Regions from separate parts of the Pantoea rwandensis genome, predicted to be linked through region 2. Evidence: predicted binding sites of a transcription regulator. Region 2 holds the regulator's gene; each other region holds the start of a gene.

Evidence for each region. Region 2 encodes CRP, which controls carbon source genes, mostly activating them, when cyclic AMP is high. Its sites were predicted from a motif close to ATGTGANNNNNNTCACAT; they were not measured.
Region 1: the regulator CRP is predicted to act here: its motif matches at 1,002-1,019, upstream of pth (aminoacyl-tRNA hydrolase).
Region 3: the regulator CRP is predicted to act here: its motif matches at 1,316-1,333, upstream of cdd (cytidine deaminase).

The regions. Positions count from the first base shown of each region.
Region 1 covers NZ_CP009454.1:2,332,877-2,335,148, reverse strand. The annotation lists gene LH22_RS10660 (GGDEF domain-containing protein) at 1-647, shown strand, start outside; gene ychH (stress-induced protein YchH) at 644-919, opposite strand; gene pth (aminoacyl-tRNA hydrolase) at 1,179-1,766, shown strand; gene ychF (redox-regulated ATPase YchF) at 1,878-2,272, shown strand, end outside.
Region 2 covers NZ_CP009454.1:873,939-876,210, forward strand. The annotation lists gene LH22_RS03880 (YccS/YhfK family putative transporter) at 1-1,123, opposite strand, end outside; gene crp (cAMP-activated global transcriptional regulator CRP) at 1,182-1,814, opposite strand; gene LH22_RS03890 (OsmC family protein) at 2,118-2,272, shown strand, end outside.
Region 3 covers NZ_CP009454.1:1,999,656-2,001,927, forward strand. The annotation lists gene LH22_RS09135 (NAD-dependent malic enzyme) at 1-205, opposite strand, end outside; gene cdd (cytidine deaminase) at 366-1,262, opposite strand; gene LH22_RS09145 (CidB/LrgB family autolysis modulator) at 1,387-2,079, opposite strand; gene LH22_RS09150 (CidA/LrgA family protein) at 2,072-2,272, opposite strand, start outside.

The sequences.
Region 1 (2,272 bases), 1.5 Mb from region 2:
ACGGCGCAATAGCAGGCTCCAGTTTTTCGGTTTATGTGATTCTTGAGTCCATTCTATTTGTGATTGGCCTGACTTTTACCATTCTGGCGATGGTCAACGAACGCACGCAGATAGCTCACAAGCGAGCTTCGCTTCATGATCCCCTGACCAGCGTCTGGAATCGCCGCGCTCTGTTTGAGCAAGCCGACAGATTAGTGGTGCGTAACACGCGAAGTCCGCAACCGCTGGTTTACACCGCTGTGCTGTTTGATCTCGACCATTTCAAAGGCATCAACGATCGTTACGGCCATCTGCAAGGTGATCGTGTATTAATTGATTTTTGTCATGTGGTACAAGCGTTGTTGCCCGCCGGGGGGCATTTTGCTCGTTTGGGCGGCGAAGAGTTTGCGGCGATTCTGCCGGGCAATAGCGAGGATGCGGAACGAGTGTGTGAGCGAATCCGACTGGCCACGCAGCTCTCACAGCCTAACGATGTTTGCTACACGGTGAGTATTGGCTATGCCACCGCTTATCATCGCGATCACACCTTCCCGATTTTACTCGGGCTGGCAGATGAAGCGTTGTATCGTGCAAAAGCCAGTGGCCGTAACCGCGTCGAGCGTTATTTCGTGCAGTTACAGCCTATGCAGGAAGCGGCTCTCTCTTAATGTGAGGAGTGATCGCGGCGGCAGCGTTTGTCACCGTAGTGGCGCAACCAGAAGTAGCGGTCTTCAACACGCTCACGTCCACTGACACGCGCGCCGACCAGCCACAGCAGTGCCCCGACAAAGATACTGAACATGGCACCATGGGCAAGGAATTGCGGCAGGTTTAACGCAGGTAGCTGATTAATAATGGAATAGCCGACGCCTAACACCATCGTCAGTAAACCTAAACACATCAGTCCATTACCTACATAGCGGCATTGTTGACGTTTCATGATTCACCCCCATCCTTATGAAAAAGCAAAACAGCACGTATGGTTAACTTGTCATAAGTTTAGGCAATGACCGCAGGTTAAGTTGCGGACAGGATCACACATCCTTCACAATCTCTGACATTTCTTTACGGCCAGAGGCTTGATTTCGATAGAAATTGATAAGTCACTCAGAGGTATCATCTGTACTCAGCACCCTTTGTCATCGCCGCTTGCAGGCAGTAAACTATCGCCCTTTCCGCAGCAAGACAGGATAAACATCGTGAGCAGCATTAAACTGATTGTGGGGCTGGCCAATCCCGGCGCTGAATACGCCGCAACGCGTCATAACGCGGGTGCCTGGTATGTGGATTTGCTGGCCGAAAGACATAATCAGTCGTTAAAAGAAGAGCCAAAATTTTTCGGCTATACCGCGCGCCTGTCACTGGCGGGTGAAGATGTGCGCCTGTTGGTGCCCACTACCTTTATGAACCTCAGCGGCAAAGCGGTGGGCGCGATGGCGACGTTTTATCGCATCGCACCGGAAGAGATTTTAGTGGCACACGATGAACTGGATCTGCCTCCGGGCATCGCGAAATTTAAACAGGGCGGTGGTCACGGCGGACACAACGGTCTGAAAGACATCATCAGTAAACTGGGCAATAACAACAATTTCCATCGCCTGCGGGTTGGCATTGGCCATCCCGGCGATCGCAATAAAGTCACCGGCTTCGTACTGGGTAAACCCCCAGCCAGTGAGCAAAAGCTGATTGATGATGCCGTGGATGAAGCGGTGCGCTGTACTGAGTTGTGGCTGAAAGAAGACAAAATCAAGGCGATGAACCGCCTGCATGCGTTCAAGGCTGGCTAAGGCCAATTCCCGCGCCGCAGAAGGCAATTCTGTGTATAATGCGCGAAATTTTTTGAATCTGTCGGCGCTGCCAGCCAGTGCCGCACACTCAGTGAGAAAGGTAATCAGACCATGGGATTTAAATGCGGTATTGTGGGCCTGCCGAACGTCGGTAAATCCACCCTGTTCAACGCGCTGACCAAAGCGGGTATCGAAGCAGCCAACTTTCCGTTCTGCACCATCGAGCCTAACACCGGTGTGGTGCCAATGCCCGATCTGCGCCTCGATCAGCTGAGCGAAATCGTTAAGCCGCAGCGTGTTGTGCCGACCACCATGGAATTCGTCGATATCGCCGGTCTGGTGAAAGGCGCATCCAAAGGTGAAGGTCTGGGTAACCAGTTCCTGACCAACATCCGTGAAACCGAAGCTATCGGCCACGTGGTGCGTTGCTTCGAGAACGACAATATTATTCACGTTTCCGGCAAAGTGAACCCGGCGGAAGATATTGACGTCATCAACACCGAACT
Region 2 (2,272 bases):
TCAGCATCACCGAGATACGCGCGGCGGTGCGCAATGCGGCGGACTTGAGCGATAGGTAGCTGCGCAGCGCCGGGAACAGCGGCAGGCGACGCTGGCGATCCGCCATCAAGTCTCGAGTGTATAACGGCTTTTGCGTGCGCAACACGCGGGCGATGCGGCTGAAGTGGTAGTAGCAGAAGTTGCCCACCGGGTTATCAGGATGCTGGCGCGCGATTTTTTCCAGCGCACCCAGTTGCTTCTCCATGTGGAAGCGATCGGGCAACTGATGATAGAGAATGGCATCGGCCAACAGGCGCAGGCGCGCAGAGATGGTTTTGGCATTCCAGCGGATCACTGCTTCAGCGTGACTCTGCTCGACCAGCTTTTGCACTTCTTCCGGCTGGTGCAGGCTCACCGAGATGTGCTCCTGCAAATCAAGCGCCACCTGGAAAGCCCGCGTCAGGCGCTTGTGGCTGTTATCGCGGCTGGCAGAGAGCATGTGCATCTGCTGATAGCAGGTGGTGATCAGGTCAACGGCTTTTTGCTGACGCGCCAGCAACGGCGGCAGCGCTTTCTCGGGATCGGTAAGCTGCGTCAATAGGGTGTATTTGGCATCGCAATAATCCGCCAGTTCCCGATACAGCAGGCTGAGGGTTTCGCGCATTGGCTGCTCTTTCCACAGCCAGAACCAGAACCAGTTAAACAGGCCGTACCACAGCGTGCCACCAATATACAGCAGAGGCGGCACCCACATGGGCATGCGGCCCACCAGGCTGAGGCTGAAGATGGCAGCAATGAGCGTAGCGGGCAGTAAGCGGCCGTGCAGCGGGCTGATTTCGCCGGTCACGCCAATCAACAGCGGCAGCACAAACAGGATCAGCGGTAACGGAATGGCGTCACTGGTAAGAAATTGGATCAGGAAACTGGCGGTAGCAAACAGTGAGCCGCCCACAATCAGGCGTTTAAAGAAGCGCTTATGTGGTGTATCGAGACCCGCCATGTTGCAGCAGGCAGGAACTAATGAGAACAGCAGGCCTTTTTGCAGATCGCCAAACAGCCAGCCTAGTGCCACAGGCAGGCACAGCACCAGCGTTTGCCGCAGTGCGTAGTTGACCTCAGGATGATAGATGATTCGGCGCCACATCAGCTCATCGCAAACAAAAACGGCGCGATGTTGCCATCACGCCGTGGGTGATAAGAAATTAGCGGGTGCCGTAGACGACGATGGTTTTACCGTGTGCGGAGATCAGGTTCTGATCTTCCAGCATTTTCAGGATACGACCCACGGTTTCGCGTGAGCAACCCACGATCTGACCAATCTCCTGACGGGTTATTTTGATTTGCATCCCGTCGGGGTGCGTCATCGCATCGGGTTGTTTCGCCAGATTAAGCAGTGTTTGCGCGATACGGCCCGTCACATCGAGGAAGGCAAGGTTGCCCACTTTCTCGGAGGTGACTTGCAGACGACGCGCCATCTGCGACGAAAGTCGCATTAAAATATCCGGGTTTACCTGAATCAGCTGACGGAATTTTTTGTAAGAAATTTCAGCCACTTCGCAGGCAGTCTTAGCACGTACCCAGGCACTACGTTCCTGGCCTTCTTCAAACAGGCCGAGTTCGCCGATGAAGTCTCCCTGATTGAGGTAGGAGAGGATCATCTCTTTGCCTTCTTCATCTTTGATCAGAACCGCAACGGAACCTTTCACGATGTAGTACAGCGTTTCCGCTTTCTCACCCTGATGGATGAGCGTGCTTTTGGACGGATATTTGTGAATATGGCAATGGGACAGGAACCATTCGAGTGTAGGGTCTGTTTGCGGTTTGCCGAGAACCATTCGCTATTATCCTCTGTTGTAATCGTGCCCAAAATACAGGGGGCAGTTTTCCCTGTCAGGCGGTGTAATCGTAGAGCGCTTCCAGTAAAGGAAAATTATTTCCGGGTGATTCTTAAGCTACGCTTTTGATTCTTCCCGCCTTCGTCTGTGATGACGAAAATATTTTCAGCACTGTTTGTAGCACAGCTTTTGCAAGCTGTCTTCTGTTGTCTCGCTTCAGCAACAGGCGGAAGAGTCTGGATTGCTGTTTATCAAGTGAAAGCGTACTCTGGCGGCAAAACCGCCACTTCAGGAGAAAGAATAATGCAGGCACGAGTGAAATGGGTGGAAGGGCTGACCTTTCTCGGAGAATCCTCATCTGGCCATCAGGTATTAATGGACGGTAACTCGGGTGACAAAGCGCCAAGCCCGATGGAGATGGTTTTGATGGCAGCAGGCGGCTGTAGCGCGATTGACGT
Region 3 (2,272 bases), 1.1 Mb from region 2:
TTTTGAAATCCAGGAACTGACGCCAGGCACGCTCTGCCTGCTCTTCGATGGTTTCAACGGCTTCGGGTAACAGGCCATTGAGATTGAATTCGTTGCGTTCTTCCAGGGTGAAGGCGCTGCCTTTATTCAGCAGCGGAAATTCCAGCAGAATCGGACCCGCGTAAGGAATATACAGCGGACGTTTACTTTCGTAGTCGAGTTCCATGCAGTGTTTGCTCCGGTTGCAGTGTTTTCTGACGTGTCACCGGGAAAAGGTAACGCCAGACCTGTTTCTTGTGAAGTGGTTCTGGCGCCCGATCCTATGAGGATTCTTGCAGATGTACAGCTTTTGTTAATAGAAAGTCACAAAAGCGATGAAAGGATCACTAAACTGATGTTTTCGAAACTAAAGTAAGTGAGAAATCTTCACAGCCCAGCGCCGCCAGCGTGGCGCGAGTGGCATCGCGCTGACTCAATGTACTGTCTTCACATTCGACCAGCACAGCCTGTTGGATGGTATCCAGCGCTTCATTCCGCATGTTCATCATAATTAGCGCAGCCTGCAATGGCGGCAAACTCGGGTTAAAGGCCGCGTTTTCTGCATAGCGTCCGGTGAACAGGTTGCCGCTTTGGCTGCGCAAGGCCACGCCACTGTAACTGTGGCTGTATGGCGCGTGACTCTGGTTCGCGGCTTCTATTGCCGCCTGCTGTAATGCATCACCTTCTGAAGCGAAGCCGTGATGAATCGGTGTCAGCAGACGTTCAGTGATATTCAGATCGACAGGGCCAAACGCATCGGGCAAATAATCACCCAGCGTACTCACCGCGCGCCCCGGTAAACTGATGCGGATCGCCGTGCCGCTGTTCAGCTCGTTCATAAACTGACGACAGTGACCGCACGGCGTGTAGTTAACGGTTATCGCATCCAGCTTCTCTTCGCCGTGCAGCCAGGCGTGCGTGATGGCGCTTTGCTCCGCATGCACGGTTTGTTGCAGCGGCGCATGTTCAAACTCCATGTTGGCACCGAAATACCAGTGACCGCTCACCCCACGCGAAATGGCACCCACATTAAAATGAGACACCGGTGCCACCGCACAACAGGCCGCAATCGGCAACAGTGCCAGCGCTAAGGCATCCTCATCCAGCCCCGTCTCCTGCTTCAGACGCGCCACATCCTGTGGGCGTAGTACGCCGTTAAAATCAGCTGAATCCAGCAAGGAGTGAATCGCAGTTTGCAAGTCAGCGGGCAGGGCGGAGAAAGCAGCAGTAAATCGTGGATGCATGATGTGATGACCTCATTAACGCGTTAGCGGCGATGCGCCGCCTATGGGGTTATATGTGATCTGTGTCGCTATGACAATGCAAGCTGATTGAGTCGTTTCAACTTTGCGAGATCTCTCGCAAGTTTTAGCCCAACCAGTGCATCAACAGCGGGAAAAGGAACGGTGCCAGCAGCGAAGTAATAATGCCGCAGATCACCAGTGCCAAAGAGCTAAACGCCCCTTCCTGATAATCGATCTCTGCTGCGCGCGCCGTGCCCAACGCGTGCGATGCGTTGCCAATCGCCAGGCCGCGTGACGATTTGCTGTGCACGTTAAACAGATTCAGCAGCATATGGCCGAACACCGCACCGAGCACGCCAGCAATCAATACGCAGATGGCGCTGATGGCGGGAATACCGTGCAGTGAACCGGATACCGCCATGGCAATTGGCGTGGTAACGGATTTCGGCATAATCGTCGCGGCAATTTCTGGCGTAGCCCCCATCCACAGCGCAATAGCCGTGCCGGACACCATCGCCGTAATGCTGCCGATAAAACAGACGCTGATGATGGTTTTCCAGCGCGCGCGAATCTGATGCATCTGCTCATACAGCGGCAATGCAAGCGCGACCACCGCAGGTTGCAGCAGCTGATTAAGGAAGGTGCTGCCGGCGAAATAGCGGGTGTAAGGGATATGCGTGAGCAACAGGATCGGAATGACAATCGCCATCGCCACCAACAGCGGATTAATAATCGAGATATTGATTTTGGCTGCCAGCTTACGCGCCAGCAGATACGCCACCACGGTGAGCGGCAGTGACCACCAGGCGTCAGTCATGAGGCTGCTCCTTCGGGCGCTGCAAACGTTCGGCGCTCAGGCCAACGATCAGCAGCACCATAAAGGTACTTACCACGCAGGAGACGACAATCGGTCCAAACTGTGCGCTCAGGATGTCGGTATACCCCATCACGCCGACGCTGATCGGCACAAACAGCAGCGCCATATAGCGGATCAGCAAATGACAGCCCGG